3 regions of the Erwinia sp. 9145 genome follow, and region 3 is predicted to be linked to each of the others. Evidence: predicted binding sites of a transcription regulator. Region 3 holds the regulator's gene; each other region holds the start of a gene.
What was found. The regulator LexA, encoded in region 3, represses DNA repair genes until DNA is damaged. The targets are predictions, from matches to a motif close to TNCTGTATGTACATACAGNA.
Positions count from the first base shown of each region.

Region 1 (4,219 bases), 1.2 Mb from region 3:
GTGACTGCGGATCAGCCGCCCCACCTGCTGTATCAGGTTAAACGAGGCGCTCGGCAGGCTTTGTACTTCAAACGGATAGCGCCTGAGGCTTTTCAGCCATTCACCCTCGGTTAAAATAACCGGGCTGTCGACCGGCGGAAAAGCAATTTTATGAATATGCACCTGTGACAACAGGTCGCCTTTTAAATCCAGCCCTTCGGCAAAAGATTGCAGGCCGACCAGAATACTGGTTTCGCCCTGCTCCACCCGCTTGCGATGCAGCGCCACCAGCGCCGGGCGCGGCTTGTCGCCCTGCACCAGCATCATCAGCCGCAGTTCCGGCAGAAACGCCAGGAACTGCTGCATCGCGCGGCCGCTGGCGAACAGCACCAGCAGTCCTTTGTGCTTCGCCTCTTTGATCTGCTGGCGAAAAAAATGCGCCATCTCCGCCAGATGCTGTGCCTCAGTCGCCAGCGTCGGCTCATTGCGCATCAGCGGGATCAACAGTTTTCCCTGTTGAGGATGGTTGAACGGCGAATCGAGCGCAACAAAACGATCCCCGATCTCTTCGCGCAGGCCGGACATCTCCTGTAGCCGTTGAAAGCTGTTCAGCGAACGCAGCGTTGCTGAAGTCACCACCACGTGCGGAATTTTACGCCACAGCAGCTTTTCCAACTGCTCGCTGACGCGAATTCCCGCGCAGTGAAACAGCAGATGCGCGCTGCCTTCGCGGATCTCCCGCTGTACCCATTTTGACACCGGCGCGCCGGATGCCTGCGTCATCGCCGCCAGCCGCCATAGCTTAGTGCTTGCCTCAAACCAGCCCAGCGCTTTGTTGATCTGAATAAGCGTGCGGTGCAGCCGAACCACATCAAACTGGCCCGATTTTTCACTGAGATCGTTCAGCAGCGCTTCCGCCAGACCGCGCAGCCCGTCGCTTAATTTGAACAGGCGCGCGCATATCGTCAGAATTTCATCCGGCAGCAGCCCCATCTCAAAGCGGTATTCGCCTTCGTGGTTATCTGCCGGTAGCCACTGCGTCATAAGCGTCGACAGCATCTGAAGCTGTTCGCGCACCTCTTCGCAATGGGCTTTAAGCTTATCAGGATGGCTGAGCGCAGGCGGTTTTTTCGGCCGGAACTGCGCCATGCACTGCTCCACCAGGCGGCAAAAGAGATCGAGCTGAAGCACCGTCCAGCCGGGCGTGATATCGCCGCTCATCTCCAGCGCGTCACGGGCGACATCGGGAAGATGATGTCCCTCATCGAGCACCAGCAGCAAATTTTTCGGCGGCGGCAGCACCGACTCGTTCTCCAGCGCCGCCATCACCAGCGCATGATTCGCGACCACCACGTCCGCCTGTTCGATCTCGCGCCGCGCCACGTAAAACGGGCATTCGCGAAACCAGTGGCAGTTAGCGCCCAGGCAGTTCGCCCGGTCAGTACTTAAACGCTGCCAGAGCGACTCTTCAATTGACGCGTCGCAGTGATCGCGCAGGCCATCCCACTGATGTCGGTTGAGCGATGTTTCCAGCGAGGTGCAGAGCGCGCGTTCGTCTTTGCTGGCGGTCATGTCGTCATCCAGAAACAGTAGCAGATCGCCCTGCTTCTCTTCATCAGTCGCCAGCGCGGAAAGATTGCGCGGGCAGACGTAGCGACCGCGTCCAAAGGCGGCGGTGAATCGCAGGTCGGGAATGAGTTTTTTCAGCATCGGCAGGTCTTTGCTGAAAATCTGATCCTGAAGCGCCACGTTGGCGGTGCTGACCACCAGCGGCTTCTCTTCCGCACGGCTGACGGCAATGCCGGGGATCAGATAAGAGAGCGTTTTTCCCACGCCGGTGGGAGCCTCAATGGCAAGATGGCGCCCTTCTTCACCCGCGAGCGTTTTTGCCACCTCGGCGATCATCTGTCGCTGCGGCGCACGGGAGATAAAGTCGGGAATTTGCTGCTGGAGCGTTTTGTACCACTCCGCAATTTGCGTTTTTAACGCGGCAGTAAGCGCCATAACAACCACTTTTGATCAGAATGGCCTGTATTTTTACACAGTACAGGGGCCGACGTCAGCCTTCTTATCACCCAGGGTTAAATTATTGCGTGGGGGGTTACACAGACAGGTGAAGCGCCCCGACGATTTTCATCGGGGCGGGAGAGATCAGAAACGATAGCCGATGCCGATATTAACGCCGCGCGTTGTTAATCCAAACGCTTTACCCGCCTGATAGCCGACATCGATTGCCAGCGTATCCACCGGATTGAACTGCGCGCCTGTACCGTAAGCAAACGCGTTCTTTGAATCGCTATTATCATATCTGTCCTTGAATGTATTCCAGCTTACGCCGCCATTAGCATAAAGGCTGACATAATCATTCAGCCGCCAGGCCGGCCCAACCAGTAAAGAATAGCGCTCTAATTTGCCCTGTTCTTTATCACCCTGCATCCAGATAAAAGAGGCAATCACACCGGCGGGCGACGCGCTTTTTTCATAACGGTATTTCAACGCCATGCCCTGAATATCCGTAAAGTGATTTACTTCACTCTGCGCATAGCCGAGGGTGTAGGTGTGATTGTCTGCCAGAGCAGGCGTGGCGAGAGCAGCCGCAGCGGCCACAAGTAGAGTCAATGCCGTTTTCTTCATGAAATCGTCCTTAATTAAATCCATTAATGCGCTATCCGCGCGATAATAAACGCAGTTTACTTCTGTATGGCTAAATGCGATGAGTAGAATGCCAACCAACATTGTACCATCGTTGCATTTTATATTTTCGCCGGAAACAGTCTGTTTGGCGTAATAATATTTAATACAGATCAAATAACCAAAAAAAAGACAGATTAATGATAATCTGTCTTTATTAACTACTAATTCTGTCGCTTAATTTATTATTTCTGGCCCGTTCTCTCTTTTCACCGTCACCGGATTAATTACGCACAACCGGTTTATCAGTCAGCGGTGTTGCCGGCGATTTATCCACCCCTAAACGACCAATAAAAGGCAGCCGCAGCGCGGGCGACTTCACGTCCACGCCCAGGTTCAGGCTCAGCAGGTTCAGTTCAATGCCCTCTTCAATACCCAGGGTCACGCCCGCTATGCCAAACAGGGAGAGCTGTACGCCGCGTCCGGACGGCGGCAGCCCAACGGGGCGCGTCAGGGGCCGGAAATCTTTACCAATGGCGTTCGCAGGCATATCCAGCTTCAGCGCAGGCACTTCCCGACCAATGTGGGCCAGAAACGTATTGCTGTTCGGCCCCGGCCAGACGCGATAGGTGTGCGGCCACGGATAGCTTTTTATCGCCGCCTCAATGTGCGGGATCATCGCTTCGGCAGCGCTGCCGCGGTGTTCCAGCAGCAGCCCCGGACGCGCGCCAAACCAGTAGCCATCCGGCAGCGCGTAGTTTCGCCGCACAACGTTGTTGCTGCCCCAACTGATCACTTCATAGCGGCTGAAGCGCGTTTCTCCGGCTCTTTTGAAGATGATCCACGGATGTACCGCGAACAGGCCGCGCCAGCCGAACGTGGTGGCCGTATAAACCTGCACAATCGCGGTATCTTTTAACGCGACGGGATCGGGCGCGATGCCGGCAGAGTCGCGTCGGGCCGTGGCCCAGTCGCCGCCGGTAATTTTGACGCCGCTGTGGGTGGCTTTTACATAACTCTGCCCGAAGGAAAGCAGGAGAATACAGATAAAAGCAAGGCTACATACTTTCAGACAGACCATAGTTCCGTTTTCCGCGCGCTATAGCGGGCAAAGAGGTGATGACAACCGGGTGACGTGGAGAAGATTGCGTGAAATACGTTCGAAAGACCTTACTGAAAGCGGCGCAAACCTTCAACCTCTATTCCGGGGCGCGGCATTATTGGTAAAAAGAAGGAGCCCTGAGGCTCCGTGGTGGCCTCAGAAACGATAGCCTACGCCAAGGTTGAAACCGTGGCTGGATGAATCAAAAATATCACCGCCCTGGTAACCGACATCAATGGCGATATTATGAGTCACATCGAACTGCGCGCCAGCACCCCAGGCAAAAGCGGATTTGCTCTCGGATCCATAGCTGCCAAAGGTGGCACGGCTCCAGCTGACGCCGCCGGTGGCATACAGACTGAACAGATCGTTAAGGCGCCAGGCCGGGCCGAGCATTAATGCGTAGTGCCTTACGTTAACGTTGCTTTTTTCGCCCGACAGCCAGTTAAACGAGCCAATCAATCCCACCGCTGAGGCGTTTCCTTCATAGCGATACTTCGCGCTGAT
Region 1 covers NZ_JQNE01000001.1:1,230,074-1,234,292, reverse strand. Annotated here, with positions in the region: gene dinG (ATP-dependent DNA helicase DinG) at 1-1,983, opposite strand, end outside; gene FA91_RS06155 (Ail/Lom family outer membrane beta-barrel protein) at 2,131-2,715, opposite strand; gene FA91_RS06150 (DUF3750 domain-containing protein) at 2,894-3,691, opposite strand; gene FA91_RS06145 (Ail/Lom family outer membrane beta-barrel protein) at 3,869-4,219, opposite strand, start outside.
Region 1: dinG (ATP-dependent DNA helicase DinG) is a predicted target of LexA. The motif match lies at 2,007-2,026, and genes of this name have one in related genera.

Region 2 (4,219 bases), 640 kb from region 3:
CCATGAAGAAGAGCTGGCGAACTTTATTTTGTCCTGGGCAAAAGAGCAGGGGTTCTGGGCCGAGCGCGATGCGGTGGGCAATATTTTGATCCGCAAACCGGCAACCCGCGGTCTGGAAAACCTGAAGCCTGTGGCGTTGCAGGCGCATCTTGATATGGTGCCGCAGAAGAATAACGACACCGTGCACGATTTCACCAAAGATCCGATTCAGCCGTGGGTGGATGGCGAATGGGTGAAAGCACGCGGCACCACGCTTGGCGCCGACAACGGCATTGGCCTCTCTTCCGCGCTGGCGGTGCTGGCGGACAAAAACGTCGAACACGGCCCGCTTGAAGTGCTGTTGACCATGACCGAAGAGACCGGCATGGTCGGCGCGTTTGGCCTCCAGCCCGGCTGGCTTCAGTCAGAGATCCTGATCAATACCGACTCTGAAGAAGAGGGCGAGATCTACATGGGCTGCGCGGGTGGCATCGACTTTACCGCCACGCTGCCGGTGGAGCGTGAAGCCGTCCCGGCGGGTTATCAGCATATTCAGCTCATCCTGAAGGGGCTGAAAGGCGGCCACTCCGGCTGCGATATTCACGTCGGACTTGGCAACGCCAACAAGCTGCTGGCGCGCTTCCTGTTTGCCCATGCGAAGACGTTGGATCTGCGTCTGGTCGATTTTACCGGCGGTACGCTGCGTAACGCTATTCCGCGTGAAGCTATCGCCTCGCTTGCCGTTCCTGCCGATAAGATCGATCAGTTGAAAAGCGCAGCGCTGAGCTATCTGGAAACGCTGCAAAACGAGCTGAGCCTGAAAGAGAAGAATATAAACCTGGTGGTCGAGAACGTCGCGGCTTCCGGCCAGGCGCTGACCGACGTCAGCCGCGATGCGTTTATTGCGCTGCTGAACAGCACGCCAAACGGCGTGATCCGCAACTCAGACGTGATGAAAGGCGTGGTGGAAACCTCGCTGAACGTCGGCGTGGTCAAGCTGGAGGAGAACCAGGCGGTAATCAACAGTCTGGTTCGCTCACTGATCGACAGCGGTAAAGAGTACCTGGTCGAGACGCTCACCGCGCTGGGCGAACTGGCTGGTGCGAAAACCGTCGCCAAAGGCAGCTACCCCGGGTGGCAGCCGGATGCCTCCTCACCGATGATGGCGCTGGTGAGCGACACCTATAAGAAGCTGTTTGACAGGACGCCGAACATTCAGGTGATCCACGCCGGACTGGAGTGCGGGCTGTTCAAAAAACCGTATCCGGACATGGATATGGTTTCTATCGGCCCGACCATCACCGGCCCTCACTCGCCGGATGAGCAGGTGCATATCGCAAGCGTCGGCCTGTACTGGCAGCTGCTGACCGCCCTGCTGAAGGCGATCCCCGCGAAGTAGATCGTGCCAACCGGCGTCGGCTATGAGGCAGACGCCGGTTTTTACAGCCCCAGCAGCAGTTGCCTCTCCAGTTGAGGATCGAGCAGCGTAACGTGCAGCCCGACCAGCCTGACCCCGCGCTCGCCACGCCGCTCCTCCCAGGTTTTCTTTGCCACCGCAATCATGTCGTCTTTATTCAGTACCGGCCAGACGTGCTCCTGGGTGGTTTGCTGGAAATCGTTGAACTTCAGCTTCACGCCCTGACGGGCAATCAGCTTGTCCGGCTTGATCTTCTCCAGTCGCCGTTCCAGCTCTTCATAGAGAAAATCGATAATTTCCAGACAGGCTTCCCAGCTATGGATATCTTCCGACAGCGTGCGTTCAACGCCGAGAGATTTGCGCAGGCGCTCGGTGATCACCGCCCGCTCGTCGATACCGTGACTGCGCTCCCAGATGACCCGACCAAATTTCCCGAAGCGTTTTAACAGCGTGGCCAGGTCGGTTTTCTGCACGTCGCCGCAGGAGAGCAGCCCCATCTCCTCCAGCTTCTTTGCCGTCACTTTGCCGACGCCGGGAATTTTCGCCAGCGGCAGCGTCAGCAGAAACGGCGCCATCTCGTCCGGCGTGATGACATATTGTCCGTCAGGCTTGTTAAGATCGGAGGCGATTTTGGCGAGGAATTTGACCGGCGCGATGCCTGCGGAGGCGGTCAGGTTCAGCTCATGGGCGATGGTGCGGCGGATCTCCTGCGCGATAAGCGTGGCCGAGCCCCGACAGTGATGGCTGTCGGACACGTCCAGATAGGCTTCATCCAAAGAAAGCGGTTCAATCAGCGAGGTAAAACGGGAAAAGATTTCACGAATGTGCGCGCTGGCCTCTTTATAGGCGTCAAAGCGACCGGGGATCACTTTCAGGTGAGGGCAAAGCTTCAGCGCCATCGCCGTGGACATCGCGCTGTGTACGCCATATTTTCGCGCCGGGTAATTTGCGGTGCTGATGACGCCGCGCTTGAGATGGCTGCCCCCGATAGCAATGGGAATATTGCGCAACGCAGGATCGTCACGCATTTCTACTGCGGCAAAAAAGCAGTCCATATCAACGTGAATGATCTTGCGCATGCCCCCTCCGTCATCACTGGATAAGTATACAGTTAATCAGACCGTTTTCAATCTCTCAGTGCAACGTCAAAGCGCAGCGGCAGGGATTTTTGATCGCTTTTTATGCGTATTTTCACCGTCGCTCTCTTGATAAAAAAACAGACAATGCTAATGTGGCGCTGCAATTAAGGACTTTTCCTATATTGCCAGTTAAAGGCGTCTCCGACGCTGTCTCCAACCCTCTTTTAAGGGAAACAGAATGGGCAAAATCGCACTGCTGTTTGCGATGTTTTTAATGCCAGCCGTTGTTTTTGCCAGCGAACCGACCGCACCGGTTCTGCCGCTGGCTCCGGTCAGCAAAGAATTAAAGAAACAGTTACTTGGCACGCCTGTCTATATTCAGATCTTCAAAGAAGAGCGCACGCTTGAGCTGTATGGCAAAATCGGCACCGAGTATCGTTTGATCGACAGCTATCGGATCTGTAATTTTTCCGGTGGCCTGGGGCCAAAGCGACGTCAGGGTGATTTTAAAAGCCCGGAAGGATTCTACAGCGTCGGGCTTTCCCAGTTGAAGCCGGACAGCCGCTTTTATCGCGCGATCAACGTTGGCTTCCCCAATGAATACGATCGCCAGCAGGGTTACGAAGGTAAGTACCTGATGATCCACGGCAGCTGCGTCTCTATCGGCTGCTATGCGATGACCGATACCTACATTGAAGATATTTATCGCTACGTGGAAGCAGCGCTGCGTAACGGTCAGCCACGCGTGGACGTCAGCATTTACCCGTTCCGCATGACCGACAGCAACCTGCAACGCCACCGCAACTCGGTCTACTACAGTTTCTGGCGGCAGCTTCAGCCGGGCTACGCGCAGTTTGTAAAAACGCGCCTGCCACCTGCTGTCAGCGTTAGCGACGGTCGCTACGTGATGGGCAGCGCAGGCAGTACCTTTACGGATCGCTCAGCGTTGGCGCTCACCGAGACAAAATAACGTCCAGTCGCCTGGCGCAATTTTGTGCCAGGTTTCGTTAGCGGTCAGCGGCTGAGTCGCGATTACCGTGACCACGTCGTTCGGCGTGGTCTGCTTCTGAAAATCAATTTCCACATCCTGATCCAGCAACGTCGCCTTGCCGAACGGTGCCCGCCGGGTGATCCAGAACAGATTGGTTGAGCAGTACGTCATCAGAAATTGTCCATCCGACAGCAGCATATTAAACACGCCCTTTTTACGCAGCTCCGCCGCCAGTTCGGCAATGTAGCGAAAAACCGCCGGCCAGTTGCCCGGCGTGCGCGGATAGCGCAGGGTCAGCTGGTGCAGCAGCCAGCAAAAAGCGTGTTCGCTGTCGGTTTCCCCGACGGGACGGAACTGCCCGGTATCAAGACGTCGGTAGCCTTTTAGCTGGCCGTTGTGTGCGAACGTCCAGTTACGCCCCCACAGCTCGCGCGTAAACGGATGCGTGTTTTCCAGCGACACCTTGCCGCGATTGGCCTGACGAATGTGCGCCACCACCGAGCAGGATTTAATCGGATACTCCTGCACCAGGCGCGCAACAGGCGAGTTGAAGCTGGGCTGAGGATCTTTGAATGTGCGACAGCCTTTTCCCTCATAAAAGGTAATGCCCCAGCCGTCCTTATGCGGGCCGGTTCCTCCGCCGCGCTGAACCAGCCCGGTAAAGCTGAAGCAGATATCGGTCGGAACGTTCGCGCTCATCCCGAGCAGTTCGCACATAGCGCTACCTCGCAAACAATGCCCCGCGCACGGGGC
Region 2 covers NZ_JQNE01000001.1:709,944-714,162, reverse strand. Annotated here, with positions in the region: gene pepD (beta-Ala-His dipeptidase) at 1-1,378, shown strand, start outside; gene dinB (DNA polymerase IV) at 1,420-2,475, opposite strand; gene dpaA (peptidoglycan meso-diaminopimelic acid protein amidase) at 2,714-3,445, shown strand; gene FA91_RS03465 (class II glutamine amidotransferase) at 3,416-4,183, opposite strand.
Region 2: dinB (DNA polymerase IV) is a predicted target of LexA. The motif match lies at 2,490-2,509, and genes of this name have one in related genera.

Region 3 (4,219 bases):
AGTCCGCCGCCACCTCTTCCATCAGCTCAATCGCATTCTGTTGCGCTTTCTCATGAGAGATTTTTTTACTGCGCGCTTCGTCCTCAACGGCCTTGGCAATGGCCTTTGACTGGAGCAGCTTGCTGAACAGATCCTGCCTGACCGGCAGTCGGGGGCCAATGGCCGCCAGGCGCTGGCGGGCGAAATGCATGCGCGCCACGCGCGCCAGCTTTTGCGCAATGCTTTTATCGGTGCCGTGCTCGGTCGCCATGCGGCGCAGCGACAGGATCGGCGAAAAACGCACAAAGCTGTCGCGGCCCAGCCACAGGACGGCAAAGAATTTTTGAATGCCGTTCAGCACCCGCAGATGCGGCTGCTCATCACCCTGAACTTCACGGCCCGGCGCACGGCCAAACATGACCGAGACCGGCACCATCTGCACATCCAGCAGCGGATTGCTGCGGTGCAAATCCAGATACTCATGGAAAAGTTTTACGGATTCAAGATTGGGCACGAAGTAAGGAAAAACGCGCGGGCCATCGTGAATAAACACATGGCGGGGCAGTACGGCACCGTCAATTTCCAGCGGTTCTAACGGATCGGGAAGATCTTCTTTACGGCACTGTTCGCGCAGCGCCAGCAAATCAGCCTTTGAATCGTACGGCAGCACATACATAATAGGGCGCGACGTATCCAGCCCCAGTTCCGTAATCGGCTCGGCGGGTATCGCCTTACTCTTTACCAGTATTTTTACAGGTAAATTCAATAGGTTATAATATAATTTACGCCAACCTGACATAGACAACATGAAGCCTCTTGTTAGCAAAGCGCCGCAAGCATACCAGAAAGCGCCAGTGAAATCTGTGGTGTTGCAATTTGTGCGCCACCGGGACATTGACGTTAAATATCTCAAAGGGTTCCCTGAACATGGCAAATAACGTCACCGGCTTGACCCGGATCATTAAAGCGGCCGGCTACTCCTGGAAGGGGCTGAGCGCCGCCTGGCGTCATGAAGCGGCATTTCGTCAGGAGGCGATTGCCGCCGTTGTGGCTATCGCCATTGCCTGCTGGCTGGACGTGGATGCCATTACGCGCGTGATGCTGATTGGTTCCGTGGTGCTGGTCATCATAGTGGAAATCCTCAACAGCGCGATTGAAGCCGTCGTCGACCGCATTGGCAGTGAATTTCATCCGCTATCGGGCCGTGCAAAGGATATGGGCTCAGCGGCGGTGCTGTTAACCATTCTGTTTGCGCTCTTCGTGTGGGCAATGCTGTTAATACCGCAAATGCGATAATCTTTCCAGATTTTGACAACGCGCTGTTATTTCCCATATTTTGGGTTTTCAATCAGCAAATACCTGTATATACTCACAGTCGACTGTATAAACAACCAGGGGGCGGAATGAAAGCACTAACGGTAAGGCAGCAGCAGGTCTACGACCTGATTCGCGACCACATTAATCAGACCGGCATGCCGCCAACGCGGGCAGAAATCGCAGCCCGGCTGGGTTTTCGTTCTCCTAACGCGGCGGAAGAGCACCTGAAGGCGCTGGCGCGTAAAGGCGTGATTGAAATCATTTCTGGCGCATCGCGCGGTATCCGTCTGATGATGGAAGAAGAAGAAGGGTTGCCGCTCATCGGTCGCGTGGCCGCCGGTGAGCCACTACTGGCGCAGGAGCACATTGAAGGGCGCTACCAGGTTGATCCCGATCTGTTCAAACCGGGCGCCGACTTTTTGCTACGCGTTGCCGGTATGTCGATGAAAGACATTGGCATTATGGATGGCGACCTGCTGGCGGTGCACAAAACGCAGGATGTGCGTAACGGCCAGGTGGTCGTGGCGCGTATTGACGATGAAGTCACCGTTAAGCGCCTGAAAAAACAGGGCAACATTGTTCATCTTCTGCCAGAAAACAATGAGTTTGAACCTATCGTGGTCGATTTACGCCAGCAGACGCTCTCTATTGAAGGGCTGGCCGTCGGTGTTATTCGTAACGGCAACTGGCTCTGACCGACTTCATTAACGCGTTATGATGAATAGCGCGTGCGCCCCGCCTGCTCGCTGACTTGCCCCGGCCAGCGAGCAGTTTTATCGTCTGTCGCGTAGTGGAAACCGATGCGATTCTTCACCTCCTCTGATAAACACCTCTGGCGGCTGGCGCTGCCGATGATCCTCTCGAACATCACCGTTCCTCTTCTTGGACTGGTGGATACAGCCGTTATCGGCCATCTTGACAGCCCTACCTACCTTGGCGGCGTGGCAATAGGCACCACGGCAACCAGTTTTCTGTTCATGCTGCTGCTTTTTTTGCGCATGAGCACAACAGGATTGACCGCTCAGGCATTGGGTTCCGGCGATAAAACCGCGCTGGCACGCGCGCTGATGCAACCGCTGCTGATAGCCTTTATGGCAGGTTTTGCCTTCATCTTATTCAAATCTCCTCTCACCCACCTGGCATTAAAACTGGTCGGCGGTGAACGCGACGTTCTGCATCAGGCTGCACTCTTTATGAACATCCGCTGGCTGAGCGCCCCGGCAACGCTGGCTAATTTAGTTTTGCTGGGATGGCTACTGGGCGTGCAGTATGCGCGTGCACCGATAATTTTGCTCATTACAGGCAACCTGGTGAATATCGTCCTCGACCTCTGGCTGGTGCTGGGGCTCAACATGGGCGTACAGGGCGCCGCGACAGCGACGGTTATCGCAGAATACTGCACGCTGGCCATCGGCCTGTTGATGGTTGTGAAGGTGTTGAAATTGCGCGGCATTAGGCTGCCGTTGTTAAAAACGGCCTGGCGAGGCAATGTTCGCCGACTGCTGCGCCTGAACCGCGATATCATGCTGCGCTCGCTGCTGCTGCAACTCTGCTTTATGTCGCTGACCATTATCGGCGCCCGCCTGGGGGGCGAAGTGGTGGCGGTTAATGCGGTATTGCTGATGTTCCTGACCTTTACCGCCTACGCGCTTGACGGATTTGCCTATGCCGTAGAAGCCTGCTCCGGCGAAGCCGTAGGCGCCCGCGACGGCAGACAACTGCTGTTGGTATGGCGTTCGGCCTGCCGCCAGGCGGGCATGGTTGCGCTGGCTTTCTCACTTTTCTATGCCGTTGTCGGGACAAATATCGTCGCGCTGCTTACATCGATTCCTGAACTACAACAGCAGGCAGATAACTACCTTATCTGGCAAATCATCCTGCCCGTATGCGGCGTGTGGTGCTATCTGCTGGACGGGATGTTTATCGGCGCCACGCGCGCCAGCGAAATGCGCAATGGAATGGCGGTTGCCGCATTGGGTTACGGGTTGGCGCTGACCAGCGTGCCGCTGTTAGGTAATCACGGCTTATGGCTGGCGTTAACCGTTTTTCTTGTTCTGCGAGGAGTGGTGCTGTGGGGGATCTGGCGGCGACACTGGCAAAACGGCACGTGGCTTTCCTGACACATTTTTTTACATGTTGTTGCCGTTTCGTTAGCGGCTGATCTGCCTGTCTTTTTTCATTTTTGCCACAGGATTGATGGCGGAATAAGAGTAATCCACTCGGGTTGGGCGGAAAATTTCTCATCTTCTACTACAATTATCTGTACGTTAGGCATTTAAAGCGAATTATCTTGCTTTTGCATTATTGCTAAAACGATATCACTTAAGCGGACAACACCTAAGGTCGAGGAGAGACAAGATGAATAAAGACGAAGCCGGCGGTAACTGGAAACAGTTGAAAGGTAAAGTGAAAGAGAAATGGGGCAAGCTGACCGACGATGATATGACTATTGTTGAAGGCAAACGCGATCAGCTGGTTGGTAAAATTCAGGAGCGTTACGGTTATGGAAAAGACCAGGCTGAAAAAGAATTAAGCGAATGGGAAACCCACAACAACCATCGTTTCTGACAGCCCTGATTGACACTCATTTAAGCGTTTCAGGATGATACTCCTACCCTGGCACATGGACAGTGCCGCTTAATCCCTCTTATCGTCCCGAATTTCTCAGCGCCCGCGTTTCTTTGACACCCATTCCTTGTGATCATGCTTGCACTCTTTACGATCGGTGCAGCTTTCAACAACTGTACACTCTCCGCACAAACCATGCGCTTCTATTACGCTATGCGCCAGTACAAAACCTGATTTTAGCGCCAGCGTTTTCAATATCTCTTCAACGCCATCCGCATGCTGTTCAGCCACGGAGCCGCAGCGATCGCAGATCAACATCGCTGAACTGTGTGAAGGTTCTTCGAAGTGATGGCAG
Region 3 covers NZ_JQNE01000001.1:72,897-77,115, forward strand. Annotated here, with positions in the region: gene plsB (glycerol-3-phosphate 1-O-acyltransferase PlsB) at 1-778, opposite strand, end outside; gene FA91_RS00330 (diacylglycerol kinase) at 907-1,275, shown strand; gene lexA (transcriptional repressor LexA) at 1,383-1,991, shown strand; gene dinF (MATE family efflux transporter DinF) at 2,097-3,416, shown strand; gene FA91_RS00345 (CsbD family protein) at 3,655-3,864, shown strand; gene zur (zinc uptake transcriptional repressor Zur) at 3,961-4,219, opposite strand, start outside.